One region of the Arthrobacter sp. JSM 101049 genome, then DNA from elsewhere that is predicted to be linked to it. Evidence: riboswitches for the same ligand, from Rfam matches in the RefSeq annotation. Region 1 holds a riboswitch; each other region holds the start of a gene.
What was found. Region 1 has a riboswitch for S-adenosylmethionine ahead of AB8M85_RS08755 (hypothetical protein). Riboswitches for the same ligand answer to the same signal wherever they lie in the genome.
Positions count from the first base shown of each region.

Region 2: it holds a riboswitch for S-adenosylmethionine, as region 1 does, so the genes downstream of both, AB8M85_RS11570 (MFS transporter) here and AB8M85_RS08755 (hypothetical protein) in region 1, are expected to answer to the same signal.
Region 3: it holds a riboswitch for S-adenosylmethionine, as region 1 does, so the genes downstream of both, AB8M85_RS14510 (flavin reductase family protein) here and AB8M85_RS08755 (hypothetical protein) in region 1, are expected to answer to the same signal.

Region 1 is NZ_JBGFFC010000002.1:748,925-758,203, reverse strand. It holds gene AB8M85_RS08765 (App1 family protein) at 1-127, shown strand, start outside; gene AB8M85_RS08760 (acyl-CoA thioesterase) at 124-588, shown strand; gene AB8M85_RS08755 (hypothetical protein) at 563-1,054, opposite strand; SAM riboswitch class IV at 1,066-1,181, opposite strand; gene AB8M85_RS08750 (siderophore-interacting protein) at 1,324-2,187, shown strand; gene AB8M85_RS08745 (DNA-3-methyladenine glycosylase) at 2,247-3,176, opposite strand; gene AB8M85_RS08740 (PepSY domain-containing protein) at 3,229-3,780, opposite strand; gene AB8M85_RS08735 (ArsR/SmtB family transcription factor) at 3,879-4,259, shown strand; gene AB8M85_RS08730 (cation diffusion facilitator family transporter) at 4,256-5,179, shown strand; gene AB8M85_RS08725 (ATP-binding protein) at 5,201-8,548, opposite strand; gene AB8M85_RS08720 (DUF4194 domain-containing protein) at 8,545-9,279, opposite strand, start outside.
Region 2 is NZ_JBGFFC010000003.1:448,619-457,897, forward strand. It holds gene AB8M85_RS11540 (mannitol dehydrogenase family protein) at 1-1,109, opposite strand, end outside; gene AB8M85_RS11545 (MFS transporter) at 1,276-2,514, shown strand; gene AB8M85_RS11550 (DUF1206 domain-containing protein) at 2,581-3,384, shown strand; gene AB8M85_RS11555 (CoA-binding protein) at 3,392-3,817, opposite strand; gene AB8M85_RS11560 (NtaA/DmoA family FMN-dependent monooxygenase) at 4,244-5,659, opposite strand; gene AB8M85_RS11565 (acyl-CoA dehydrogenase family protein) at 5,656-6,930, opposite strand; gene AB8M85_RS11570 (MFS transporter) at 6,939-8,294, opposite strand; SAM riboswitch class I at 8,377-8,465, opposite strand; gene AB8M85_RS11575 (LLM class flavin-dependent oxidoreductase) at 8,549-9,279, opposite strand, start outside.
Region 3 is NZ_JBGFFC010000006.1:5,420-14,698, forward strand. It holds gene dnaB (replicative DNA helicase) at 1-156, opposite strand, end outside; gene AB8M85_RS14500 (DUF1801 domain-containing protein) at 727-1,149, shown strand; gene AB8M85_RS14505 (hypothetical protein) at 1,236-1,679, shown strand; gene AB8M85_RS14510 (flavin reductase family protein) at 1,693-2,199, opposite strand; SAM riboswitch class IV at 2,251-2,366, opposite strand; gene rplI (50S ribosomal protein L9) at 2,519-2,974, opposite strand; gene rpsR (30S ribosomal protein S18) at 2,990-3,229, opposite strand; gene AB8M85_RS14525 (single-stranded DNA-binding protein) at 3,298-3,873, opposite strand; gene rpsF (30S ribosomal protein S6) at 3,916-4,221, opposite strand; gene AB8M85_RS14535 (SGNH hydrolase domain-containing protein) at 4,436-5,422, opposite strand; partial or broken gene AB8M85_RS14540 (hypothetical protein) at 5,528-5,740, opposite strand; partial or broken gene AB8M85_RS14545 (acyltransferase family protein) at 5,935-6,573, opposite strand; gene AB8M85_RS14550 (M18 family aminopeptidase) at 6,673-7,962, opposite strand; gene AB8M85_RS14555 (hypothetical protein) at 7,996-8,181, opposite strand; gene AB8M85_RS14560 (response regulator) at 8,190-8,984, opposite strand; gene AB8M85_RS14565 (sensor histidine kinase) at 8,981-9,279, opposite strand, start outside.

The DNA.
Region 1 (9,279 bases):
CGAACTGCAGCGCCTGGGCATCGTCTCCGACGAGGACCAGCACGTCGACCACCAGGAACGCCGGCGCACCCGGCAGCAATGGCCCGAGGGCCAGCCGCGCAACGAGCTCGAGGCGGGGACACCATGAGCGGACGCAGCCTGCGCGTGCAGGTCCCGATGCGCTGGGGAGACATGGACGCCTACGGGCACATCAACAACGTGAACCTGGTGCGCATGATGGAGGAAGCGCGCATCGCCGGCTTCGGCGTCCCCGGGGGGACGGGCAAGCCCGGCAACGAGCCGATGGTGGACCTCTTTTCCGCGGTGCCGGAGAACACGCAGGTCCTCGTCGTCGAGCACCGGGTGCGCTACGTCGCCCCGCTGGACTACCGCAACGTCCCCGCCGAGGTGGACCTCTGGCTGGCCAACGTCAAGGCCGCCAGCGTCGACGTCTGCTACGAATTCCACGACCCCGTCGACGGGGGCCTGCGCGTGCGCGCCGCCACGACGCTGGCGTTCTTCTCCGTGGGGGACCAGCGGCTGCTGCGCTTCCCGCCGGCCGAACGCGCCAAGCTCGAGGAGTTCATCGGCGAACCGGTGTTCCGGTAACCGCGGCGAACGCGGCCGCCAGGGCCCGGTCGTGTTCCAGCGGGCACGGATCCAGCGGCGCGGCGGGCAGTTCCACGTAGGCCCTCCCGGCGCTCACGCGCGGGTCGGCCGGCAGGCCCAGGACGCGGGAGCCCGGATGCCAGTGGCACGGGGCCGAGGCCAGCAGCGGCACCGGGGTGCCGCCGTCGTGCTGTGCCGTGCGGGGCGGCGCGGAGGACAGGGCGCCGGGCAGGACGCAGCCCAGACGCGCGCAGAGCCCGGCGACCGCATGGTGGTAGCCGATCCAGCGGGCCCCGGACGGGCAGGCCAGCACCAGCGCCTGGGCCGGCGGGTCGACGAACACCGTCACCGGGACCCATCCGGCCGCATCGGCGAGCAGGTGCGCGCCGGCCCCGGCCGGAGGGGCATGGCCGGGGGCGCCGGAACGGCAGGCGGAATCGATGCCGGTGGAGGGGAGGGGGCCCATGGGATGCCTTTCGGGTGCTCTTGCCCGGCACGTGCGCGCCGGGCCGCTTCGTCATCCGAACCACCCGTGATGCATGGGGTTGGTGTGCGGCCGGGTCGGAGCCCGTGCGTGGCCGCAGCTCGTGAAGCTGGACCCAGCCTAGCCGATGACGGGCACGGGTCATCTCTTCGCCCTCGGCGAAGCCGGTTTGCGTTGGCCGTCCGCGTGGGATTGGCTGGGGGAAAGACTGTAGCCGGGCTGTGCCCGGCGCCCGAAGGAGTGATCCGCGAATGACCGTCCCCGCAGCTGCCCGGCCGCCCCGACCGCTGGTGGTGCTGGAGGTGGTGTCCCGGCGCAAGATCGGCAAGCACATGGTCCGCCTGACCCTGGGCGGCGAGGGTTTCGCCGCCTTCCGGAACAAGGATGCCACCGACAAGTACGTCAAGCTGCTCTTCGCCGACCCGGCCCTGGGCCTGACCCCGCCCTACGACCTGGACGAGCTGCGCAGCGTGCTGCCGCCCGAGCGCATGCCAGTGCGCCGGACCTACACCGTGCGCAGCGTCAACGAGGCGAACCAGACCCTGCAGATCGACTTCGTCGTGCACGGCGAGGATGGCATCGCCGGGCCGTGGGCGAACCACGCCAAGCCCGGGGACCTGGTCTGCTTCTCCGGCCCCGGGGGGATGTACCGCCCGTCGAAAGACGCCGGCTGGCACCTGCTCGCCGGGGACGAATCCGCGCTGCCGGCCATTGCCGCGGCGCTGGAGGCGATGGACCGCTCCGCTGTCGGGGAGGTCTACGTCGAGGTCGCCGAGGAGAAGGACGAGATCAAGTTCAAGGCCCCCAAGGGCATGAACGTGCACTGGCTGCACCGCGGCGGCCCCTTCACCCCGGAGAGCACCAAGCTCGCCGCCGCCGTGATGGCCGGGCCATGGCACGACGGCGACGTGCAGGTCTTCGCCCACGGGGAGCGCGAGATGGTCAAGGCGCTGCGCCGGTACCTGGCTGACGAGAAGGGCGTGGACCGCAAGGCGCTCTCGCTCTCCGCCTACTGGGCGTTCGGCCGGGCCGAGGAGACGTTCCAGGCCGAGAAGCGCGAACCGATCGGGCAGATCTTCCCGGAGGAACCCACGGTGTCCACCGGCACCCGCTGACCGGGGCCCGCTGACCGGAGCCCGCTGGCCGAGGCCACTGGCCGGGCACGACGGCGGTCCTACCTGTCGTAGGCTTCCGCGGTCCACAGGTGGAACAGTGCGTGCGCCCGGTAGGGGCGCCACGCCTCGGCGCGGGCCTCGGCCTCCCGGGCGCCGATCCGGCCGAGGGCACGGCGCAGCACCAGGTCCCCGGGCGCGAACGCATCGGGGTCCAACCGGGCCCGCACCTCCAGGTAGTCCGCACTCCAGGGCCCGATGCCAGGCAGGGCCAGCAGTTCCGCGCGCGTGAGCGGTACCGTGCCGGCAGGTCCGGCGTCTGCCGCGGTATCCCCGCCGGCGGGAATCCCGCCATCCCCGTCTGCGCCCGGTGCGTTGTCGAAGGCCGCGGCGACGGCCCGCAGGGTCCGCGTCCGCGCGCCCGTGAGGCCAATGGCCGCCTGCAGCTCGTCCTCCGGGACCCCGGCGATGGCCGCGGGCCGGGGGAAGGGGCGCAACCCGTTCACCGCAGGACCGCCCCACCGGGCGACCAGCCGTCCGGCGAAGGTGCGCATGGCCGCCACCGACACCTGCTGGCCAAGTACTGTCGTCGCCGCCGCTTCGAAAGCATCGGGGTAGCCAACCCGCCGCAGCGCGGGGCGCCGGGCCACCAGCGGCGCCAGCAGCGGATCCTCCGCCAGCAGGGCGTTCACCGGGCCCAGGTCCAGGTCGAGGTCGAACCACCGCCGGATCAGTGCCACCACGTCGGCCTCGTCCCGGGGCGCCAGCGGCCCGGCTACCGGGCGGACGAGGACCGCCTCCTCGGTGAAGCGCAGGCCGAGCACCCGAGGCCGCCCGGCGACCAGGATCGGCCGGCGGTGCTCGGCGCCCACCCGTTCGTCGACGTCGGGAATCGCATGGGCGGCCAGGATGGACAAAGCCAGCTGCGGGTCGAGCCGGCCGTTCGCGGGGATGCGCAACGCCGGTGACGCGTCCGGTTCGGGGGATGTCATGGACAGCGAGTCTGGTCCTGCTCCCGGAGGGGGCGGGTCCGCGGCCGCGGCGTTATTTCACGACCTCGCCGCTGCGGGCGTCGACCTGGACGTCGGATCCGCCCTGGCCGTGGTCGACATCCAACTCGATCTCCCATGTCACCATGTCGCCTTCGCCCTCGAGCGTGGCCTCGTCGACATTCTTGTGGGGGACCGCCTCCTGCGCGGTCTTCAAGGCGTCGGCCAGCGGGACGGTGACCTGTTGGATGCGCTTGAGGTCGGGGGCCTCGAAGTCCGTCTTCGTCCGTGGCTGCGGATTCTTGCCCGTCGTATCGACGTCCACCTCGTAGATCATGTCCCCGTCGAGGACCTCGACGTGGTAGCCCTCTTCCCCCTCATCGACGCGGTCGATGCCCACCACCTGGCCGCCCTCCTGCTCCACGGTGGAAATGGCCGTGTAGGCCGGGCCCTGGCCCCCGGGGCTGGCACTGGCGGAGGAGGCGGCATCGCTGGGGCCGTTGCCGCTTCCGTCGTCGGCGGAATCGGTGTTGCAGCCGCTGAGCAGCGTCGCCGCCACGGTGCCCAGGTTCGCGAACTTCAGGGTCTTCGAGGCATTGGTCGTCATGCACCCTGCCTACCACGGTGCCGCAGCCTGCAAAAGGGCCGGCGTCGGTGGGGTCGCAGGGGCTGGCCGGGACGCCGGGTCGCGACTATGATCGGCATATGACGATGATAGCGAAGGTCACCGAACCCGAGGCGGCGCTCCTCGGCCCTGCCGCCGCGCTGTTCCACGGACTGGCCGATCCGACGCGTCTGCTCATCCTGCGCCACCTGCGTTCGGGCGAGCACAAGGTCAGGGAGCTGACCGACCACCTGGGGCTGGCCCAGAGCACCGTCAGCGCCCACCTGTCCTGCCTGCGCGACTGCGGGCTCGTCGTCTCCCGTCCCGTGGGGAGGGCCAGCATGTTCTCGCTGGCCGAGGTCGACGGTCTGGAGGCGATCCTGGTCGCCGCCGAATCCCTGCTCGCGTCCACCGGCCGCGAGGTCGCCCTCGGCGCCCACCACTGGCACGAATCCCACGGCAACTCGGTGGGAACGTCATGAGCCACGGACACTCCCACGACCACAGTGGCGGGGCGCTCGCCCACCGGCCCCGGCTGGCCATCGCCTTCGCGATCACCGCGGCGATCCTCATCGCCGAGGTCGTCGGCGCCGTCATCACCGGCAGCCTGGCCCTGCTGGTCGACGCCGCCCACATGCTCACCGACGCAGCCGGGCTGCTCATGGCCCTGACGGCGGCCACCCTCATGGGCCGGCCCGCCACGGACCGGCGCACCTGGGGATTCCGCCGTGCCGAGGTCCTCTCGGCGACCGCCCAATCCACCCTGCTGCTCGCCGTCGGGCTCTACGCGATGATCGACGGCGTCCGCCGCCTCTTCGCCCCGCCGGAGGTGGCCGCCACCGGCCTGCTGGTCTTCGGCATCATCGGCCTGCTGGGCAACGTCGTCGCCATCGCGGTGCTCAGCTCGGGCCGCGGAGCCAACCTGAACATGCGCGCCGCGTTCCTCGAGGTCGTCAACGACGCGCTCGGCTCGGTTGCGGTGATCGTCGGGGCGATCGTCATCGCCACCACCGGGTGGATGCGCGCCGACGCGCTGGCGGCGATGTTCATCAGCGCGCTCATCCTGCCGCGCGCCTTCCGGCTGCTCCGCGAGACCACGTCGATCCTGCTCGAATCGACTCCGCACGGACTGGACCTGGAGGAGGTCCGCGGGCATCTGCTCTCCCACGAGCTGGTGCTTTCCGTGCACGACCTGCACGCCTCCCAGATCGCCACCGGGCTGCCGGTGCTCACGGCCCACGTCGTGGTCCGCGACGAGGCCTTCCATGACGGGCGGGCCTCCCGGGTCCTGGACTCCCTGCAGGCGTGCGTGGCCGGTCATTTCGAGGTGAGCATCGAGCACTCGACCTTCCAGATCGAGGCCGAGAGCCACTCGGACCACGAACAGCACTTCCACCCGTAGCCCCCGGGGGCGGGCACTGCCTCAGCGCAGGATGAAGTCCGTCGCCACGGCGGGGGAGAGGCCGGTCTCCACGAAGCCCGAGACGTTCGATCCCGGGTGCTTGATGATGTCCGTGACCGATCCCAGGTGCTGGGCGAGGTCGATCTTGTCCTCCGGTGCGGCCAGCAGCAGCTGGAAACCAAATTCCTGCAAGGCGTTGATGCCGGCAGCAGCGTAGTCCGAGTTCGCCTGGATGAACGCCTCGTCGATCATCACGGTGCCGTAGGTGGTGAATCCCTGCAGGGCGAAGCCCAGCTGGTAGGCCAGCGCGGCGCCCATGATGAACGAGGTGAAGCGCTGGCCCTCGCCACCGGACAGCGTACCGGGTTCGAGGCCGTTCTCGACCTCGCCACCGGGTTTGTGTTCGTTGCAGCTGATCTGCACATGCTGGCGGACATCCAACACGGTGTCCCGCCAGGCGGCACGAGAGGGATCGTCCAGATCGTCGACCAGTTTCTCCAGGGCCTTGTAGTTCGCGCTGAGCTCGTCGGCGCCCCGGGACCCGTAGGCGTTGCCCAGCGCGTCCTTGAGGGCATTGCGGAACTCCCGCGCCTCGTCGGGAATGGTCGTCCTGACCTCCAGGCGCAGACGCGAGCCGTGCTCGAACGGGACGTCGGCGAGGATCTGGTTCAGCGGCAGGATGCGCTCGCCGATGCCGCGGCGTTCCTCCTCGAGCAGCTGCAGCAGGTCGGAGAACCGCTCGTAGGACCGGTTGGAGAAGTATTCGCGGAACTCCTCCTGGCGTTGCGGCAACCCCTCGTCGACGATGGCCCGGTGCAGGGCCACGTAGTGCGGGGCGCTGGCGATGCCGGTGCCGAACGAGGCCGAGGTGGAGACGCCGAAGTCGCGGGTGAATTGCCGGAACGTCTCAGTCAGGGACGCTTCGGTGGCGAACACCAGCTCGCGCAGCTCCGTGATCCGCTCGCCCAGGGCCAGCGACGTCGCCGAGACCGCGGCGTCGAGCTCGCCGAGCTCGACCGGTTCCCCGGCGTCCAGGCGGCGCATGGCCTCGGCCAGCAACTCCTCCTGCGCCAGTTCGGCCTTGGCCGCCTCCTCGGGGGCACCGGCGGCACTGGAGCGCTGTGCGGCATCGAGCTGGCTGTTCGCCTGGGTCGCACGCTGCTCCAGGGAGCGGGTCTCGCTGCGCAACACGGCCAAGTGCCCGACGGCGGACTCGAGCTCGGCCCTCGCCTCACCCAACGCGGTGCGCAGCCCGGCCAGATCCGTGCTCGAATCCATGGCATCGGCCATGCGCGTCTCGAGCTCGGCCACGGCGGCCGATTGCACTGCGGAATCCAAGGCGGAGAAGGGCCGCTCGTCGGTGGCCAGCTCGCGCAGCAAGGTCAATTTGCGGGCCAGGGAGTCCTTGGAACGGCTGCGTTCGGCGGCCAGCTCCTCGGCCTCCTGCCGGTCCGCTTCCAGACTGGCGACCTGGGCCTCGAGCTCGGCGATCTTCTCCTCGTTCGTGAAGCCCAGCAGGTAGTCCGAGGCGGCGATCTCGCGGGTGTCGCGCTCGAAGGCCCCGCGGCCGGACTTGATCGTCCCGGCCCGGGAGATGGCCCGCTTCTCGGCGTGCAGGGCGGCATCGGTATCGACGCAGGTGAAGTCATGGTCGGCGGCGATCTTGCGCTGCAGCCACAGTCCCGCGTCGGACTGCTTGAACTCCAGCTTGGACACCAGGGCCCGGGGGCCGGCGGCGGCCACCGGGTCGGAGTCCCCGCCCGGGGTGTGGGCGGACAGGTCGATCCAGCGCAGCCGGCCGTAGCCCTCCAGCCGGTCCGCCGCCGCGGTGACCTTCTCGAGGTCGGACCCGCGCACCAGCAGGGTCGTGGCCAGCGAGCGCAGCGCCTTTTCTGCGGCCGGACGCCAGGCGCCGGCGCCGGGTGCCATGTCCACCAGCTCGCCGGCGAAGGGCAGGTCGTGGGCCGCCACACCGGTTTCGGAGCAGATGCGGCGGCGGGCCGCGGCGGAGAGGCCGTCGATGTTGGACCCGCGCCGGGCGTAGGAGTCGATGTCCTGGCGCAGCTTCTGGGCCTTCTCGCGGGCCTCCATGGAGGCGGCCATCGCCTCGTACTCCATGGTGCGGGCATCCTTGGCCACGCCCTGCAGGGTCTCGGCGGTCACGGCTGCCTGGCGGCGTGCCGCCTGCAGCCCGGATGCGGAGAACACCAGCTGCACCCCGGCGTCGTCCATCTGGGCCTTCAGCGTCGAGGCGAGGGACTCGCGCTCGGCCCGGCGTGCCCGGGCGGCCTCGAGTTCGCGTTCGAGGGCCTGGACGGCCTGCCCGCCATGGGAGTCGTGCTGTTCGGTCAGCGAGCGGACGCGTTCCTCCAGCGCGGTCTTGGCCTCGGCGGCGGCGTCGATGGCCGATCGGTTGCCGGAGAGTTCGGCGGTGATGCGCCGGGAGTGGCTGCCGAGCAGGTCGGCCGCGAGGTGTTCGCGCAGCAGGGGCAGCTGCACCCGGGCCAGGTCGGTGGTGCGGAGCAGTTGCGCGGTGAGTTCCTGGTGGCGCTTGTGCTGTTCCGGGACGAGCTCGAGGGCGTCGCGCTGGGCCCGGGCCTCCTCGAGCTGGCGGTGGATCCCGCGCAGGTGGGAGAAGTCCTCGATCGCGCCGGCGGCTGCCTTCAGGGTGGACGGGACCTCGAGGACCTCGTAGCGGAAGAACTGGTTGACGCCGCGGTCCAGGCCCTTGCCGTTCTGCAGGGTGCGCAACAGCGAGAATGCCTTGTCGTTGTCGATCCCCAGACGGCGACGGAAGCGTTCGGCGAAGGTGCGGTGGACGTCGAACGCCTCGAACCCGGGCAGCGCCTTCACCAGCGAGGAGGGGGAGAAGCGCCGGGATCCGTGGTCCTCCAGGGCGGCGGTGTCCAGGGTCCCTTCGCCGATGACGTAGTGCTTGCCGACCTGGCCCTCCAGGCCCTGGGATGGCAGGTCGAACAGGGCGCCGATGCAGGTTTTCGTGCCCAGCCCGTCCTCGAAGGTCAGCGCGATGGCGCTCCAGGTGGCACCGGGGCGCTGGTACAGCGTGCCGGCCTCGGTCTTGAACCGGCGTCCGCGCATGTAGGAGTAGGTGGTGCGCCGGTCCTTGCGCGTCGAGGCCTCATGGGCCGATTCATTCAGGCGGGGTGCTGCATGGAAGATGTGCCCGATCCCGTCGAACAGGGTCGACTTGCCCACGCCCGGGTGGCCGGTGAGCAGGGTGCCGTTGCGATCCACATAGAGTTCGTGCCGGCCGTGGAAGGTGCCCCAGTTGATGACCTGGATCGAACACAGGCGCTGCTGTCCCGGGTTGACCGCGTCCCCGAAGGGCAGTGTCTGGGAGATGCTCACCGGGAGGCTCCTTCGGTGTCGGTGGTGGCCGCGGCAGCGGAATCGGCGACCTCGGCGTCGGTGTTCTCGGCGTCGGTGTCCCCGTCGGCGTCCCCGTCGCCGTCGGCGTCCGGGGGCAGATCCAGTTCCAGCGCCGCTTCCGGGGCCCCGTCGGCCGAACGGTCCAGGGAGTCCAGATAGGCGGGGATCTGGTCGATCGAATCGAACGGCAGGGCCAGGGCCAGGGCGCCGGAGACCCGGTATTCGTCGGCGAGCTCAGTGGGCAGGATGAGCTTGAGGCTGGCCAGGCGGGCCAGCGAGGAATCGGTGAGCTCCTCGAGGCGCTTGTCGTCGACCGCGCCGGGGTGGCGGTGTTCCTCGAGGATCTCGCGGGCGCCGGAGCGGGAGATCACCGGGTCGGTGCCAGTGCCGGCATGGCGGTCCAGCAGCAGGCGCAGCCGCAGGGCCAGCAGGGTCTCCTCGCGGCGCAGCGGCTTGCGCGGCACGATCGCGGTGGTGTGCACCGTTTCCGTGGGAACCGGCACGAGCAGCGCGATCTTGCGCTCGGTGTCCAGCTGCAGCTTCAGGAAGAGCTCGGAGACGAAGGCGGAGATCTCCGTCCGGCGGTCCAGGACCAGCTGCCAGAGGCGGGCGTCGGCCGTGCCGTCCAGGTAGGGCCCGCGCAGCAACCGGATGAGCGCCTGGCGCAGGGGCAGGGGGAACCGGCCGGTGTCGCCGTCGAAGAGCTGCTC
Region 2 (9,279 bases), on a different contig from region 1:
TCCTGGATCTGCTCGTTGGCGAAGCGTTCGATGAGCCGGTGGCGGTAGGCGTGAAGGTCGATGCCGGGGACGGGCTTGAGCGTCGGGGTGGCTTCGCGCTCCATGTAGGCAAGCAGGAAGTCGATGAACAGCGGGTCGGCGCAGGCCTGATGGGCATAGCGGTAGCCGGCCAGGGACCCGAGGTAGGCGATGCCCTGGTGGCTGCAGTTCAGCAGGCGCAGCTTCATGAGCTCGTAGGGTTCGACGTCGTCGACGAGCTGGACGCCGACGGATCCCCAGTCGGGGCGGCCGGTGGGGAAGTTGTCCTCGAGGACCCACTGGACGAAGTCCTCGCAGACGACCGGCCACTCGTCCTCGACGCCGTATTCGGCGGCGATGCTCGCCCGGTCGGCGTCGGTGGTGACCGGGGTGATCCGGTCGACCATGCAGTTGGGGAACGCGACGTTCCCGGTCATCCATGCGCCGAGTTCCGGGTCCTTGAGGGTAGCGAAGGCGGTGAAGACGCGGGCGGCGAGGTGGCCGTTGCCCTGGATGTTGTCGCAGCTCATGATGGTGAACGGTGCGGTCCCGGCCGCACGGCGGCGGCGCAGGGCCTCGGTGACGAACCCGAACGTCGTGGTGGGCGCGGCGCCGTCGGCCAGGTCCGCGGCGACGGCGGGGGTGGTGGCGTTGAATTCGCCGGTGGAGGGGTTGTAGTTGTAGCCGCCCTCCGTGACGGTCAGCGAGACGATGCGCACCGCCGGGTCCACCAGCTGGGCCAGCACGGCCTCGGGATCGTCGGGGGCGTAGAGGTAGCGGGCGATCGAGCCGATGACGCGGGCCTCGCGGGTGCCGTCGGGGGCCTTGGCGACGAGGGTGTAGAGGCCGTCCTGGTCGGCGAGCGCGTCGCGCATGCGCTGGTCGGAGGGCATGAGGCCGACGCCGCAGATCGCCCAGTCCAAGTCCTTGCCCTCGTTCATCAGCGCGTCGAGGTACATCGCCTGGTGGGCGCGGTGGAAGCCGCCAACGCCGAAGTGCACTATCCCGATCCGTCGCTTCTCCAGCGGGTAACCGGGCACGGAGACCGTGTCGGCGAGGGAGGACAGGGTCCCGGCGTTCAGACGCGTCATGGCAAACTCCGATCGTGATGTGGCTAACACCGCGAGCATAACATATGAGCAATTCTTGGTACTCATATGAGCGCGATGGCGAGGCCGAGAGTGGATGACGCAACGTGCTGCCGGGACGATCGACCCGGTACGCGGTTCACTGCGGCGGCTTGCTAGGGTGGGCGGCGTGAGCCGACCCGTCCCGCCGCAGCGCGACACCGTTTGGAGCGCGGCCGGGATGCCGGCCCTGCTCTGCCTGACCGCTGCCGGTTTCGCCGGCTATTCCGCGCTGCTGTCCGTCGCCCCGCTCTGGGCCGTGCATGGCGGGGCCGGGGCCGCCGGCTCCGGACTGGTCAACGGCGCCCTGCTGCTGGCAACTGTCCTGACCCAGGGGCTTGTCCCCCGGCTGCTGGATCGCTTCGGCACCGCCCGCATCCTCGGCATCGGCCTGCTGCTCCTGGGCGCTCCAAGCCTGCTGCTGCTGGTCTCCGACCAGCTCGGGTGGATCCTCGCCTGGTCCGTGGTGCGCGGCATCGGCTTCGGCATCCTCACCGTCACCGGTTCCGCCGCGGTCGCCCACCTCGTCGCCCCGGCCCGGCACGGCGCGGCCATCGGCGCGTACGGTGCGGCCATTGCCGTCCCGCAGCTGCTGATCCTGCCCGCGGCCCCCTGGCTCGCCGACGCCTTCGGCTTCTGGACGGTGTTCGCCTTGGGTACGTTGCCGCTGCTGGGGATCATCGCCGCCCCACGACTGGGCCGTGCCCTGCGCGAGCACCAGGCAGCCCACGACCGCCTCGCCGCTGCGGCAGCCGCCGCCGGCGATCTTCCCGGCGACGGGGGTTCCAACGACGCCACGGCCCGTCGCGTCCCGCCGGGGCTGCTGCGCCCCATGGTCCTGCTGCTGGCCGTCACCCTCGCGGGCGGCGCGCTGATCACCTTCGCCCCGCAGTTCAGCTCCATCCCCGCGGCGACCTCCGGCGGCCTGGTGCTGCTCACGGCCACCGCCGCCCTGGGCCGCTGGCGCATCGGGGCCCTGGCCGACCGCTTCGGCACCCACCGGTTCCTCTGGCCGCTGGTCCTGCTCACGGTCATCGGGCTGGCCCTGGCCGCGGCGGCCATCCGCGACCCCGCAGCCACCCGGGTGCTGCCGTTCCTGGCCGCGATGGCGCTGGTCGGCATCGCCTACGGCGGCCTGCAGAACCTCACCCTGCTGTTGTCCCTCTCCGCCGTGCGACGCCGCGAATACGGAACGGCCAGCGCCGTGTGGAACATCGGGTTCGATGCCGGCACGGGCCTCGGGTCGGTCCTGGTGGGCCTGCTCGCCGCCGGATTGTCCTTCCCGATCGCCCTGCTGGTCGCCGCCGGGCTCTCGCTGGCCACCTTGCCGTTGGCCCTGGGACGCGGGCCGGGTCGGCGCCGGCCCTGAATCCCGGACGGCTGCCAGACGGCACTGGATGGGGCATCCGGGCCCGTCACTCCTTATGCTGTGCTCATGGGAACGACCGAAGATGCCGTCGACGGCGCACGCGAGGCAGCACATAGCCACTGGTTCGAACGCCTCGCCCGGCTGGGCTACGTCGCCAACGGCGTCCTGCACCTGACGTTGGGGCTGCTGGCGGTGAACGTGGCCCGGGCCACCGGCGCCGAAGCCGAGCAATCGGGCGCCATCGCGACGCTGGCCAAACAGCCCGGTGGTGTCGTCCTGATCTGGATCTGCACCCTGGGTGCCCTGCTGTTGGGCGTGTGGTGCGTGGCGCAGGCCATCTTCCCCGGCGGTGATGGGAACCGCTACCGGATCAAGCAGGCGGGCATCGCCGTCGTCTTCTTTGCCGTGGCAACCACCTTCGGCCGCCACGCCCTGGGCGGCGGGAAGGATTCGTCCCGGCAAAGCAGCTCGGCCTCGGGCGTGCTGATGTCCTCACCCATCGGCAGCGTTGCCCTGGTGGTCGCCGGCCTGGTGGTCATCGGCGTGGGCGGCTACTTCGTCTACCGCGGCTTCTCCCGCAGCTTCCAGAAGATCCTGCGCCCGCAGGAGAACCCGGCCATGCGCCGGATCGTGAACGTCTTCGGCACGGTCGGGTACACCGCCAAGGGCCTGGTCCTGGTTGCCGTGGGCCTGTTGTTCATCGTCGCGACGTTCCAACACGACCCGCAGGATGCCACCGGGCTCGACGGAGCCCTGAAGTCGATCCGCGACCAGCCCTTCGGCCCGCCCGCCCTGTTCGTCGTGGCGGTGGGGCTGATGGCCTACGGCGTCTTCCTGTTCCTGCGCTCGCGCTACGACCAGATGGAATAGGCCGGGCCTACTCGAAGAGGATGTTCCGGCGTTCGATCGCCGGGCAGGCATCCATCACCACATCGAGCCCGGCCGCCTTGGCGCGGACCGCGGCGTCCTCGTCGATGACGCCGACCTGGAGCCAGACGGCCTTCGCACCGATCTCGATGGCCTGGTCCACGATCGCACCGACCTTGGTGGAGTTCACGAAGCAGTCCACCACGTCGATGGTCCCGGGGATCTGGTCCAGCCGCGTGTAGCCGCGTTCGCCGTGCACGGTGTCGCCCTTGAGCGACACCGGGACGATGTCCATGCCGAGCTCGTCGCGGACGATGCGTGCGACCCCGACTGCTGCACGCATCGGGTTGTTGGACAGCCCGACGATCGCCCAGCGGGCGGGGGTGGTGAGCAGGCGCCGGATGGTGTCGGGGTCGTTGATATGGTGCGGGTTCAGCTGGGGCCCGTCGGTTCCCGCGCCACCGAGGACGGGTTCACGCAGCACGGGCTCGGAGAGCACGGGGTCCCCGACGTTCAGGACCGGTTCGGTGGTGCCCGTTGCCGGGTCCCCGGTGCGCAACTGGGGGTCGGTGGTGCCCAGCGGCGGCCCCTCGACCTCCGGGACGACCGGTTCGGGGATCTCCCCGGGTCGGGCGGTTTCACCGAAGAGGCCGGCAGGCACACCGCCGTCCGCGACGCCGGGCGCCTCCTCCGGTGCGGCGGGGATCTCGACGTCGGAGATATCCGGTTCGGGGATGTCGACGTCCGGGATCTCCGCGTCGGGGACACCGGCCAGGTCCGCCTCGGACGGTTCGTGCTGGGCCGCTGGTTCCGTCATGGCCCCCACGATACAAGCCGAGGCCGGACAGGTCAGCCCGGCGGGTCATTCCGCGCCGACCGGCACCCCCCTCGTGACCGAAGCCGAGTGCTGCCGGAAGGCCCCACGGTAGGAGGCCGCTGGGTGGCTGTCCTCGAGCGTCGCGGAGCGGCCGAAGACCTTCTCCCGCAGCGTGCCGGGAGCATATTCGGTTTGCGCGAGCCCGCGGCTCCGCAGTTCGGGCAGCACGCCGGCGATGAAGTCGGTGTAGGAGCCGGGGAGGACCTGGTTGATGATGTTCACGCCGTTGATCCCCGCGTCCTGCCAGCGTTCAAGCTCGTCGGCGATCTGCTCAGGGGTGCCGGAGATCTGCTGGGCCTTGGCCCGGTAGCGGGCCAGGTCCCCGATGGTCGGCTTGCCGCCGGGCACGGAGGCGATGGCGGCCTCGAGGACACCACGTGCCCCTTCGGTCTCGACGTCGCCGAGCGGGGTGTCGTGGTCCAGTCCGCCGAAATCGACACCGATGCCGCCACCGATATGGGCGATGATTGCCTCAAGGTCCAGATACTCGTCGAATTCGGCCTCCTTGCGCCGCGCCTCCTCCTCGGTGCTGCCGACGACGAAGGAGAGCCCGGCGAAGATCTTCACGTCGCCCGGAGTGCGGCCGGCCCGCGCCTCGAGGTCGCGGATGGCCGCGGCCTGCTGGCGCACGTAGTCGGTGTGCGGGGCGAAAAGGAACGTCGCCTCGGCATGGGCCGCGGCGAAGGCCTTGCCGCGTGGGGAGCTGCCGGCCTGGAACAGGAACGGCGTGCGCTGTGGGCTCGGGGAGCTCAGGTGCGGGCCCTCGATGGAGTAGCGCGTCCCCTCGTGGTGGATCTTGTTGATCAATGCGGGGTCGGCGAAACGCCCGGTGGCCTTGTCGGCGAGCAGGGCGCCGTCCTCCCAGGAGCCCTCCCAGAGCTTGTAGACGGCGGAAACGTATTCGTCGGCCCAGTCGTAGCGGTCCTCGTGGGCGGCCAGGCCCTTGGCGCCGAAGTTCCGGTGGGCGTTCTCCAGCACGCTGGTCACGATGTTCCAGGCGACGCGGCCGCCGGAGAGGTGGTCCAGGGTGGAGAACTGGCGGGCCATCTGGAACGGCTCGGACTGCAGGACGGAGCTGGTCAGCGCCAGCCCGATCTGCGACGTCGTTGCGGCCAGGGCGGAGGCCAGCACGAGGGGGTCGTTGGAGGGGATCTGCAGGCCCTTGTCCACCAGCGAGGCCCAGCCCCCCTCGTGGTTGCCGTACAGGCCCACGACGTCGGCGAAGAACATCGCGTCGAACTTGGCATCCTCGAGCTGGCGGGCCAGGTCGACCCACAGCTGCAGTTCGTTGAAGCGGTGCTGCTGGGCCTCGGGGTGGCGCCACTGCCCGCCGAGGATGTGGCTGGGGGTGTTCATCAGGAAGGCGCTCAGCAGCAGGCGGGGGCGTTCGGTGGTGCTCATGCGGGTGCGTCCCCCTTCGGGGTGGTCGTGGTGGCCTCGCCGATGCTGTTCAGCCCGGTGGGGATGGTCCCGTTGATGTGGAAGTCGCCGACGGCGCGGGCCTTGAAGACCGCGGGGTTGTGGGTGGCGACGGTGCGGGCGTTGCGCCAGTGCCGGTCCAGGGACTTGCCGCGGCTGGTGGCGGAGGCGCCGGTGACGTCGAAGAGGGCGGTGGTGGCCTCGAGGACGAGCGGCGGGATGGCCACGTGGGCCTTCTCCACGCCGAGTTCGGCGCGGAGGAATGCGGCCTCGGTGTCGAGCCCCAGGGCGGGGTCGACGGCGGCATCCAGGTCGCGGGCCGCGGCGGCGACGATGGCCTCGGCAGCGTAGACGCGGGCGGCCAGGCTGCCGACGTGTTCCTGGATCTGGGCGTCGTCGCGGAACAGCCCGCCGGAACCGGTGTTGAAGGTGCGGGTGCGGGCGGCGACCAGCGCGGAGGCGTCGCGCAGGGCGGCCCGGCCGATGCCCGCCAGCACGGCGAGCAGGACGAGCTGGAAGAACGCGGGTTCCAGCGTGCTGCTGACCTTGCGGTGGATGATGTTGGCCTCCTCCACGGCGACGTTCTCGAAGAGGGCGGTCCCGGTACCGGTCAGCGGTTGGCCGAACCCGTCCCAGTCGTCATGGATGACCACGCCCTCCCCGTCGCGGGGCACGACGGCGTACTGGCGGCCCTCGACGCCGTCGGTGCTGGCCATGACGACGATCCAGTCGGCAAAGATGCTGCCGGTGGTGTAGTACTTGGCCCCGTTGAGCCGCCATCCGCCGTCGTGCTTCGAAAGCCGCGTCGCGGTGGCGCCCAGGGCGTTGCCACCGCGTTCGGTGGCCGCGTTGCCGAAGATCTCCCCGGCGAGCACGCGGGGGAACCACGTGTCGCGGAAGGGGCGCGGTTGCAGGGCGATGGTCTCCACGAAGGCGAAATGCGAGCGCAACAGGTGCGAGACGTTGGAGTCGGCCTCGGCCAGTTCGATGAGGAGGCGGAAGAGGTGCTCGTGGGAGACCGGTTCGCCGCCGTACTCCGCGGGGACCCGCAGCGTGGTGAAGCCGGCATCCTTCAGCCAGCCGATCTGCTCGAACGGCAGGATGTGGTCCTGTTCTCGGGCGACGGTACCGGCGGCGATCCTGTCGAAGACGGATCGGAAGCGCGCGGCCAGGGCCGCGTAGCGGGCCTCGGACCCGTCCGGGGCGGATGCCCGGAGTGCGTCGGGGGTTTCGTGCGTGGTGGTCTCGCTCATGAAATGTCCTAGCTGACGGGGGCGGGCTCGGGCTGGGAGGAGGCATCGGCGTCGTGCCGTGCATCCAGATCCCGGGCCCCGGTTTCGGGGGAAAGCAGGGTGGTGACCAGGGTGATGGCCCCGACGCCGACGAAGTAGACGACGACCCAGAACGGGCTGCCGCCGCCGACGGCAAGCAGCGCGGTGGCGATCAGCGGTGCCAGGCCCCCACCGAGGACTGAACCGATCTGGTAGCCCAGCGAGACGCCGCTGAAGCGCACCCGGGTGTCGAAGAGCTCGGAGAAGAACGCCGCCTGGGGGCCGTACATGGCGTCGTGCCCGATATTCATGCCCAGCACGACGGTGAGCACGATGAGCACGACGCTGCCGGTGTCCAGCAGCGGGAAGGCCACCAGGGCCACCAGAATGCTGAAGATCCCGCCGAAGAGATAGGTGCGGCGGCGCCCGATCCGGTCCGAGACCCAGCCCCAGAACGGCACGGAGACCAGTCCGAGCGCGGAGGCGATGAGGATGGCCTGCAGTCCGGTCTCGCGGCTGGTCCCGCCCTGGGCGAGGTAGGTGAGGATGAAGACGGTGTAGACGTAGTAGAACGCGTTCTGGGCCAGGCGCAGTCCGGTGGTCAGGGCGACCTGGCGGGGGTGGGTGCGCAGGGATTCGAGCACGGGACGGGCGGCGACCTGTTTGACCCGGACGACCTGCTTGAAGGACTCGCTGTCCTCGATCTTCAGGCGCACGATGAGCCCGACGGCGACGAGCAGGATGCTGGCCAGGAACGGGATCCGCCAGCCCCAGGCGAGGTAGGCGTCGTCGGGCATGGACGATTCGAGGGCCAGCAGGACGCCGGTGGCCAGGAGCATTCCGGCGCTCGGGCCGATCTGGGTGGCGCTGCTGGTCAGGCCGCGCTTTCCGGGGGCGGCGTGTTCGACGGTCATCAGGGCGGCGCCGGCCCATTCGGCCCCGTAGCCGACGCCCTGCAGGACGCGCAGGGCCAGCAGCAGGGCGGGGGCGATCCAGCCGGCGGTGTCGTGGGTGGGCAGCAGGCCGATGGCCGTGGTGGCGAGGCCGGTGAGCAGCAGGGAGACCACCAGGACGGTCTTGCGGCCGATCCGGTCGCCGTAGTGCCCGCCGAGGATCCCGCCGATGGGGCGGGCGATGAACCCGACGGCGTAGGTGGCGAAGGCGGCCATGGTGCCGACCAGCGGGTCGGCGGGGGCGAAGAACAGCGGCCCGAAGACGGTGGCCGCGGCCAGGCCGTAGAGCACGAAGTCGTAGCCCTCGATGGTGGTGCCGATCAGGCTGGCGACGGCGACGCGGGACCTCATCCGCGGTGCCCGTGGCGCCGTCGTGGTGGTCGGGGTGTTCAAGTCTGGTCCTCCTCGGGGTACGGGGAAGAGCCCACCACCGGCCCGGCCGCGCGCAGGTGGGCGGCCGGGACAGGGGGAAGCCTCTCCATCGGTCCTGGCAGGAGCACCTGCCCCGCGGGGTGGTTGCTGCGGCGTCAACGAGCCAGGTCTCTCGGCCGCTCTGGATGGTGGTGGGAGGGCCTGGCGGCCGTCCCGGTCGAGCGGTGGTGCCTTCCCGGGTGCGGGAAGGCGGTGGTTGGTGCTGGTGGCGGTGCCTAGCTGGTGGCCAGGTCCGCGGTCGCCAGCTTGTAGTTGGCGGCGCGATGGGTCTCCTTGACCCGGTCGCCGGCGCCGAAGAGCTTCTGGCGCAGGGTCCCGGGGGTGTATTCGGTCGGGTAGGCGCCCAGGGCCTGCAGTTCGGGGACGACGTATTCCACGACGTCCTCGAAGGTGCCCGGGGTGATGGCGTAGGCGAGGTTGAAACCGTCGACGTCGGTGTCCTCGACCCACTCGACGAGCTTGGCCGCGACCTCCGCGCCGCTGCCCACGGTCACCGGGCCGAAGCCGCCGACGCCGATCCACTCGGCGAGCTGCCGGATGGTCCAGGGCTTGCCGTCGTCGCCGGAGGCCTTCTTGAACGTCTCGACCGATGACTGGATCGCGTTGGACTGCACGTCTTCGCCGATCACGTCGTCGAGGTCGTACTGCGACATGTCGATGCCGGTCCAGCCGGAGAGCAGCGCCAGGGCCCCATCCAGGTCGGTGTAGGAGGCGTAGTCCTCGTACTTGGCCTGGGCCTCCTCGGTGGTGGCCCCGGTGATGATGGTCTGCATGGTGTAGATCCTGACGTCATAGCGGTCGCGTCCGGCGGCCTCGACATTGTCGCGGATCTTGCGCACGGTCTCGGCGAGGATCTCCTTCGTGGGGCTGTTCACGAACACGGATTCGGCGTTCTCCCCGGCGAACTTCAGGCCGCGCTTGGAGGCACCGGCCTGGTAGATGACCG
Region 3 (9,279 bases), on a different contig from region 1:
GTCGATGACGGCCTCGAAGATGGACTCGTGGGCGGGGCGGTAGAAGTCGACACCGCGCAGGACCTCCACGCAATCGGCGATCGCATCCTTGGAGAGCATCATGCCCCCGAGAACGCTCTGCTCCGCGACCAGGTCCTGGGGGGGCGTGCGCCCCATGTCCGATGAATTCGACGAGCCTGATTCGGTGTGCGTGAGCGTCACGTCCGGTTCCTTCCCTTTCGGCGCGGTGCAGGTGGTGCGGGCACCGCCGCGTCCCTCCAGTATCCCAGTGATGTCGGCCCACCGGCACGGTGGTGGAGGGGTGGTCGCCGAGCGGGTGTTGTGGCCCGAATGGACCCGGGGACCCTGTCACCTTATGCCCAACGACGACAGAACCAAAGAGACTTATCCACAGGCCGTGTGGACAACCTGTGGGTTGCGCGGCGTGTTGTGTGCACAGACTGGGGACAGGGCTGTGGATTACATCGGGAAGAACAACAAATAGTCGGTCTGACTAGGCGTTATCCATGTGGATAACATTGGGTGGAAAAACTTTTTCCCGCAACATTCACCCCCTACTTGCAGGTTGCGCTCCGGCAGGGGGATGTGTCCACTACGTTTATCCACAGCTGGGGACATCTTGTCCACAGACACGCCGCCGCCTTCGCGCGGCATTGACACCGGCAGCTTCCCGCCGGGACCAGTCGTCGTCTTGCCGGCCCGTGGGGCCCCTGCGATACTTTCGCCATGCCACCGCCGAAAACCCTGCCGACCGCCGTGGATCCCCGTGCGTTCATCGAGGCCCTCGACCACCCCGTCCGGCCGGCCGACGGGCTCGTGCTCCTGGAGATGATGCAGGAGGCCGCCGGCCAGCCTCCGGTGATGTGGGGGCCCACGATTGTCGGCTACGGTTCCTATCGCTACGGCTACGCCAGCGGGCATGAAGGAGAAGCCGCTGCCATCGGGTTCTCCCCCCGCAAGGCCTCCCTGTCGCTCTACGGGCTCACCGCGGATCCCGGTTCCGCGGAACTGCTGGCCCGGCTCGGCAAGCACAAGGTCGGCTCGTCCTGCTTGTACGTCAACAAGCTCGGAGACGTCGACCTGCCGGTCCTGCGCGAGCTCATGGACCGGGGGTACCGCTACATGGTCTCGGGGTCCATCCGGCAGTGAACCGTCCTCCCCGGCACCTGCCGCCCGGTGGCATGATGGGGTGAGACCCGGCACCACGACGGCGGGCCGAGATCCCAGGAGGAGACATGTTCCAGGTCAATGGCGAGGTCATCCTCGTCATCGTCATCACGGCCGTGGTCCTGCTCGTCGTCTTCGGTGCCCTGTCCTGGGTCTTCACGACCCGACCGGCGCGGGCGAGCGAGGCGGAGCAGTACATTGCCCGGCTCAACGACGCCGCGGCGCGCCAGCAGCAACTCGATGCCCAGAAGGCCGAAAAGCTCAGGGCCGCAACGACCGCCCGGGCCGCGCAGGCGGCCAGGCGGTCCCCCGGACGCACCGGCCAGAGCTCGTCGACCGGGCATCCCGGAGCCACCCCGGGCCCGGGGGCGATGTCCAACCCCGACTACGAGAAGGTGCTGCAGCTCGTCCGCGACGGACATCCCGTGGCCGCCGTCAGGAAGATCCGGCACGATACGGGCATCGGCCTGCTCGAGGCCAAGCGGTACGTGGATTCGCTGCGCGGCAGGTGACCGGGCACCGGGCCTAGACGAAGGCCTCGGACTTCAGCGTCCGGAAGGCCGAGCCATGGAAGACCAGAGGTGCGTGGACCCCCTCGTGGGTGGCGTGGGCGTGGACCCGCAGCAAGACGACCTGGTGGTCCCCGGCCGGGATCTCCTGTTCGACGCTGCAGTCGAGCCACAGCGCGGCCTCGTGCAGGAACAGGGCACCGTCATCAGTGGAGTCCAACCGCAGCCCCGCGAAGCGGTCCCCGGACTTCGAGGCGATCTGCCGGCAGACGCCATCGTGCCCCTCGCCCAGGACCGAGACGCCGATCCGGCCGGCCTGCCGGACGACCGGCCAGGTGCGCGAGGTGTTCTGCACGGCAAACATCACCAGCGGCGGGTCCATGGAGACCCCGACGGTGAACGAGGAGGCGACGATGCCCTGGGGTTCCCCGTCGATGATGGTGCACAGCGCGGCGATCCCCGAGGGGTGCTGTGCGAAGGCCTGGCGAAGTGCTGCAGGTTCGAGATCGGTGGACAGTGTCATCTGTGCTACCTCCGGCGTAGGGCACATCACCGGGCCGCGGCCGCGATGGTTGTGCGGTACTTGCCGTCCGGGGGATCCGGGCGGCCGAATCATCACCTGGAGCACCCCACTACCGTGAGAGGGTTGCCGGCCAACGAGCCAGGGCTTGGATGTTGACGCTCTTGATTCACTAGCTACGCTAAGCGGGGCCGGAGCTGCCCGTCAAAGGCCCACGCAATATTTCGCAAGGTGTCGCACGCCGCACGAGCAGAGGGGCCCCGCGCCGTAGCGCGTGGCCCCTCTGGTGCACGGCCGGTGGTCGCCCACCGTTCCGTGGCGGCTACTTCTTCGCGGCGACGACCTGCAGGTCGACAGTTGCGGAGACGTCCTCGTGCAGACGCACCGTGGCCTGGTAGTTGCCGGTCGACTTGATGTGCTCGGGGATTTCCACCGTGCGCTTGTCGATCGAACCGAGGCCGGCGGCCTCGACTGCCTTGGCGATGTCGTCGGTCTTGACGGTGCCGAAGAGGCGTCCGCCCTGTCCGGCCTTGACCGTGATCTTGACCGGCTGGGAGGACAGGGAAGCGGCCAGTGCCTGTGCGTCCTCGAGGGATGCAACGGCGCGGGCGGTGCGGGCAGCCTTGATCGACTCGACCTGCTTCTCGCCACCCTTGGTCCAGGTCAGGGCGAAGCCGCGCGGCAGGAGGTAGTTACGGGCGTAACCGTCCTTCACCTCGATGACGTCGCCAGCGGTACCGAGACCGGTTACTTCGTGGGTCAGAATGAGCTTTGCCATGGTGTTATCCCTTCCTTAGCCGCGGCCAGCGCCGGAGTAAGGCAGCAGGGCAACTTCGCGCGCGTTCTTGATGGCCTGGGCGATCTTGCGCTGCTCCTGGACGGAGACGCCGGTCACGCGACGGGCACGGATCTTCCCGCGGTCGGAGATGAACTTGCGCAGCAATGCGACGTCCTTGTAGTCGATGACGGTGATGTCAGCGGCCTTCAAGGGGTTGGACTTTGGTTTGGGCTTACGGAGTTCAGCCTTAGCCATCGTGGAGCTCCTTTATCTAGTGGAGCCCGCAGAATTCTTCTGCGGGATGGTGAATAAATGGTGGTGCTTTAGAAAGGCGGTTCGTCGGATCCGCCGGTGTTGCCCCATCCCCCGCCGGTGGAGGAGGAAGAAGAGGACCACGGATCGTCCGCCGGCGCATTCCAGCCGCCGTTGTTTCCGCCGGAGTTGCCCCCGCCGAATCCACCGCCGCCCTGGTTTCCGCCGCCGAAGTTGCCTCCGGCATTGCCGCCACCGAAGCCGCCGCCACCTGCGTTGTTGCGCTGGGTGCGGGTGACCTTGGCGGAGGCGTAACGCAGCGAGGGGCCGATCTCGTCGACCTCAAGCTCCATGACGGTGCGCTTTTCGCCTTCCTTGGTTTCGAAGGAACGCGACTTCAGCCGGCCCTGGGCGACGACTCGCATGCCCTTGGTCAGCGTCTCGGCAACATTTTCGGCAGCTTCACGCCACACCGATGCGCGCAGGAACAGCGTTTCGCCGTCCTTCCACTCATTGGTCTGGCGGTCGAAGGTCCGAGGGGTCGAGGCGATGGTGAAGTTGGCCACCGCCGAGCCCGACGGGGTGAAACGCAGTTCCGGATCAGCGGTGAGATTTCCGATGACCGTGATGACGGTTTCGCCTGCCATGGTGCCTCCTAGAGTCGGTTTCTACGAATAGTCCAGGCAGAATTACTCTGCCGCGACCTTCTGGTCTTCCGGACGGGTGATCTTGGTGCGCAGGATCGTCTCGTTGAGCGAGAGCTGGCGGTCAAGCTCGGCGGAAGTAGCCGGGGTAGCGGTGAAGGTGACCACCGCGTAGATGGCTTCTGCCTTCTTCTTGATCTCGTAGGCCAGCCGGCGGCGGCCCCAGATATCAACATTGTCGACGGTGCCACCATCGTTGCGGACGACATCGAGGAACTTGCCAAGAGTCGGTTCCACGGTACGCTCGTCGACCTCGGGGTCGATCAGTACCATCAGTTCGTATGCACGCATGTGAACCCACCTCCTTTGGGCTAAACGGTCACGGTCTTTCCGTAACAGGAGGTTCTGTGCGTTGGCCGCGGCCGTTTCAGGGATCAGAAACGACACAAACAGCCTGAGCCATCCTACCCGATGCCGGTTCCCCCACCCTAACCGGTGGCCGCCGCGGCCGGCAGGGCGCGGACCGCCCTGTGGATGACGGACGGGAGCTCGACGGGCCTCCCCGCTACACCCCCGCCTTGTCATCGAACCCGTCCGCATGCAGCACGTCGGCCAAGCGGCGTTCGAAGACGGGGACGAGGGTAGAGATGTAGGTGTCGGAGATGTGGTGCGCATCCCGGTAGACCAGCACGTTTCCCACCACCGCGGGACAGAAATCGGCGGTGCAGAACCGGTCGCTGAAGTCGAGCAGGCCCACCCGCGGCTCCAGCCGCTGCCCATCGGCGATCCAGGCATCCTCCTCGAAGGCCTTCGCGCGGTCCTGTCCGCACCGGTCCAGCTGCCGCGGGTGGGCTGCCACGCAGTCGCGGGCTCGCTGGTCCCTGCCCGGCCGGGGGGTATCGCGGATCGCGTAGACCGGGATCCCGGCATCCTCCAGCCGGGTCCAATAGGCGGCGACTCCCGCGGCGGGATCGTCGTGGAACGCGGCACCGGTCCAGCCGGCGGTGAGCACCGCATCAATGTCCCCGCGCCGCAGCAGCCGCTCCAGCGTGGCTTCGTTCGCCCCGACGCAGTCGATTTTCCCTTCCTGCTGCCCGGTGCGCACCGCCGCGGTGAAGGCGCACGAGTTCTTCAGGTATGTCACGATCGTCCACCCGTGGTCCGCGGCCACCGGCTCCAGCGCCTTCCACCATTGCACGGCGTGGGAATCGCCGACGAGGGCGATCGTGAACCGTGCCCCTGCGGGGCCGAATTCGCATTCTGGGGTCGTGGCGTCGGCGGGTTCGCCGACGCAGCGGCCCAGCTCCGGCTTGTCCGCAGCCGCCTCCGCGGGCAATGGGACGATCTGCCGGTTGGCCGAGGCAAACGCGGCGCCGGTGTCGATCGATGCGGCGCCGAAGCCCGCCGGCCGTTCGGCAATCAGCGAAGTGGCCGCCTTCTCCTGGGCCGCGGCGACCTGCCGTTGGCCCACGGTGGGCACCACGGCAAAGGCGGCGGTCAGCACGGTGGCGACGGCGCCGGCGGCGAGTGCGCGCGGCGTGCTGTTCGCCACGGGGCGCCAGTGCCTGGCCGGGGTTTCGACGAAGCGGTGGCTGCCCCAGGCCGCCAGCAGGCCCAGGCCCAACAGCCCGACGCTTTCCAGCGGGCCCGGTTCGTTGCCGCCGATGAGGATGAAAAAGGCCAGGACCGGCCAGTGCCAGAGATAGAGCGAATAGGAAACGGCCCCGGTCCACTGGATCGCCGGTACGTCCACCAGACGATGCAGGCTGAGCGGCCCCGAGGTCCGGCCGGCCAGGATGACCGCCATCGTGCCGAGCACCGGCACGGCGGCGGCGAGGCCGGGGAAGGAGGTTCGGTCGTCGTACCCCATGACGGCGAGGCCGATGGCCGCCAGTCCCGCCAGCGCCAGCAGCGAGCGGACGAGGGGCGAGACCAGGGCCGTCGGCAGACGGGGCCCGGTGCCGTCGGCAGACGGGGCCCGGTGCCGTCGGCGCGGCCGGCCAGGGCCAGGGCCAGCAGCCCGCCGGCACCGAGTTCCCACATGCGCGCCGGCGTCACGAAATAGGCCGCCGGATCACCGGTGGAGGTCAGCCAGGCGCCGAAGGCCAGCGAGGCGAGCGTGACGCCCCCGCAGAGCGCCAGCAGCGGCCGGCGCAGGTCCGGCGCCCCGCAGCGGCGGCCCGGCCGGACCGGGACGCGCACCATGGCGAGGGCGGCGATCACCACCAGCGGCCACAGCAGGTAGAACTGCTCCTCGACGCCCAGCGACCAGAAGTGCTGCAGGGCGGTCGGAGGGTTCTCGGCGGCGAGGTAGTCCACGGAACCGGCGGCGAGCACCCAGTTCTGCACGGAGAAGACCGAGGCCAGGGCCTGCCAGCCGATGGTCCCCCACTGGGTGACTGGGGCGAGGGCCAGCGTGCCGACGACGACGGCGGCGATGACCACCAGTGCGGCGGGCAGGATGCGCCGGACGCGTCCGGCCCAGAACGCGGGCAGGTCGATCCGGCCGTCGCGGCGGGCCTCGCGGACCAGGTGGCCGGTGATCAGGAACCCCGAGATCACGAAGAACACGTCGACCCCGACGAAGCCCCCCGGCACGACGCGCGGCTCCAGGTGGTAGGCGACGACGACCAAGACGGCCAGGGCACGCAGGGCCTGGACTTCGGGCAGGAACGTGCGGGACGGGGCGTGCTGCGAACTCATGCCCGTGAGCACAGCACGCCCAGGTGAATCGCCGGTTACGCAGGGGTGGATGTCGTGCGGCGATCCGCAGTGCACCCACCGCCGGACCGCGTGGCGGGCTCAGGCGGTGAAGAACCCCTCGGCGACCCGGGCCAGGCGCAGCGGGTCCTCCACGGCGCACATCTCCCGGGCGGAGTGCATCGACAGCAGGGCGATGCCGACGTCGACGGTGCGGATGCCCAGCCGGGTCGCGGTCAGCGGGCCGATGGTCGAGCCGCAGGGCATGACGTTGCTGGAGACGAATTCCTGGTACGGCACGTCCGCGTCGGCGCAGAGCCGCGCCCAGAGCCCGGCGCCGACGGCGTCGGTGGTGTAGCGCTGGTTGGCATTGATCTTCAGCAGCGGGCCGCCGCCGAGGACCGGTCGGTTGGCCGGGTCGTGGCGTTCGGCGTAGTTCGGGTGCACGGCATGCCCGGCGTCGGCGGAGACGCAGACCGAACCGGCGAAGGCCCGTGCGCGCTCCTGCACCCCGCCGCCTGCGGCGTCGACGATGCGTTCGAGCACGTCCTGCAGGAACGGCCCGGAGGCGCCGGAGCGGGAGGCCGAGCCGACCTCCTCGTGGTCGAACGCCGCCAGCACGGCGATGTGTCCGGCCGTGGCGGCCCCGGTGGACCCGGCGTGGTCGAGCAGTGCCCGCAGCGAGGCGTGCACGGAGGAGAGGTTGTCCAGCCGGGCGGAGGCCAGGAACACGTCGTCGGCGCCGAAGACCTCCGGGGCCTGGGCGATGGTGGTGGTGATGTCGTATCCGCTGATCGTCTCCGGGTCGACCCCCGCGTCCGCGGCCAGCACGGCCAGCAGGTCCGCCTCGGAGGGGTTGCCCAGGCCCCAGACCGGGTTCGCGTGGGCCTGCTTGTCCAGGGTGAACCCGTCGTTGACGGCACGGTCCAGGTGGATCGCCAGCTGGGGGATGCGCAGCAGCGGGCCGGTGCGCACCAGGTGCTCGGCACCGTCGGCGGTGACCAGCCGGCCGGCGAGGATCAGCTCGCGGTCCAGCCAGGAGTTCAGCAGCGGGCCGCCGTAGACCTCGACGCCGGCCTGCAGCCACCCCTCCCGGCCGGTGGTCGGCTTCGGCTTGAGCTTGAAGCCGGGCGAGTCGGTGTGCGACCCCAGGATGTGGAAGCCGGTGGTGGCGGTGGCCGTCTCGGGCACGTGCCAGGCGATGACCGCGCCGTCGCGGACCGTGTAGTGCCCGCCGGGGGCCGCGTCCCAGGCGTCGGCCTCGGCCTGGGCGGTGAACCCCGCGGCGTCCAGGCGCCGGGCGACCTCGGCCGCGGCATGGAAGCTGGAGGGCGATGCGGCGACGAAACTGCCCAGGTCCTTGACGTATTCGAGTGCTTCGGGCGTGGCCATGTCCATCCTCGGGGTGCGTGTGCGGTCCGCGGTTCAGCCGCGGCTTCTGCCATTCCACCCGCCGTGGCGGTAAACGGCAAATGCCACCGCCGCCACGCCCAGGCCCAGCAGCACCACACCCGCTGGGACCAGGTGCAGCAGGGCGGTCAGGAACGCCCCGGAGGCGATGAGCACCACGGCGAGCAGGAACCAGGGGCTGCGCAGCAATTCGATGTTCACGCCGGCCCCTAGTAGTCCAGTCCCTGGCTGGGCACCACGAGCCCGGTCTCGTACGCGTAGACCACCGCCTGCACGCGGTCCCGCAGGTGCAGCTTGGTCAGGATGCGCCGCACGTGGGTCTTCACGGTCGCCTCCGAGAGGAAGAAGCGGTGGGCGATCTCGGCATTGGAGAGCCCCTCGGAGATCGCCCCGAGGACCTCGAGTTCACGGGGGGTCAGGTCCTGCAGCAACGGGTCGCGTTCGGGGGGCGCCGGGGACGACGGCGGTGCCCCCGCCGCTGCTTCGGCGCCGCGCTTGCCGGTGCCGCTTCCCGTGCCCTGCGCAGCGGGCCCCGGGCGGCGCACGTAGGTCTCCAGCAGGCGGGCGGTGATGCGCGGGGCCACGACGGCGTCGCCGCTGGCGACCAGCCGCACGGCGTTGACCAGCTCGGCCGGGGCGACATCCTTGAGCAGGAAGGCCGAGGCGCCGGCCTGCAGCCCGGCGAAGGCGTACTCGTCCAGGTCGAACGTGGTCAGGATGATGGTCTTCGCGCACGGGACCAGCTCGGCGATGCGCCGGGTGGCCTCGATGCCGTCCATGACGGGCATCCGCACGTCCATGAGCACGACGTCGGGTCTGGTGTCGGCGGCCAGGGCCACCGCCTCCTCGCCGTCGGAGGCCTCCCCGACGATCGAGAGGTCCTCCTCGCCCTCGAGGATGAGCCGGAAGCCCATGCGCAGCAGCGGCTGGTCGTCGACGAGCAGCAGGCGGATCGGGTCCCCGGGCTGGCGTTCGCGCTCCGGCGCCGGTGTCGTGTCGTTCATCGTGCGGTTTCCCCCTGGGGTTTCTGGTTCTGTGTTGCCTGTTCCGGGACGGTGAGGATGGCGTGGACGACCCAGCCGCCGCGCGGGCCGGGCCCTGCATAAACGGAGCCGTCGTAGATGGCCGCGCGTTCGCCCATGCCCTTGAGCCCCTGCCCGCTGCCGATCGCGTCCCGGTGCGCCTCGACGAGCTGGCCGTTGTCGGCGACCTTGATCCGCACGGTGTCCCCGTCGCGGGAGACCTCCACGAGCACGCGGGTCACCCCGCGCCCGTAGCGCAGCACGTTGGTCAGCGATT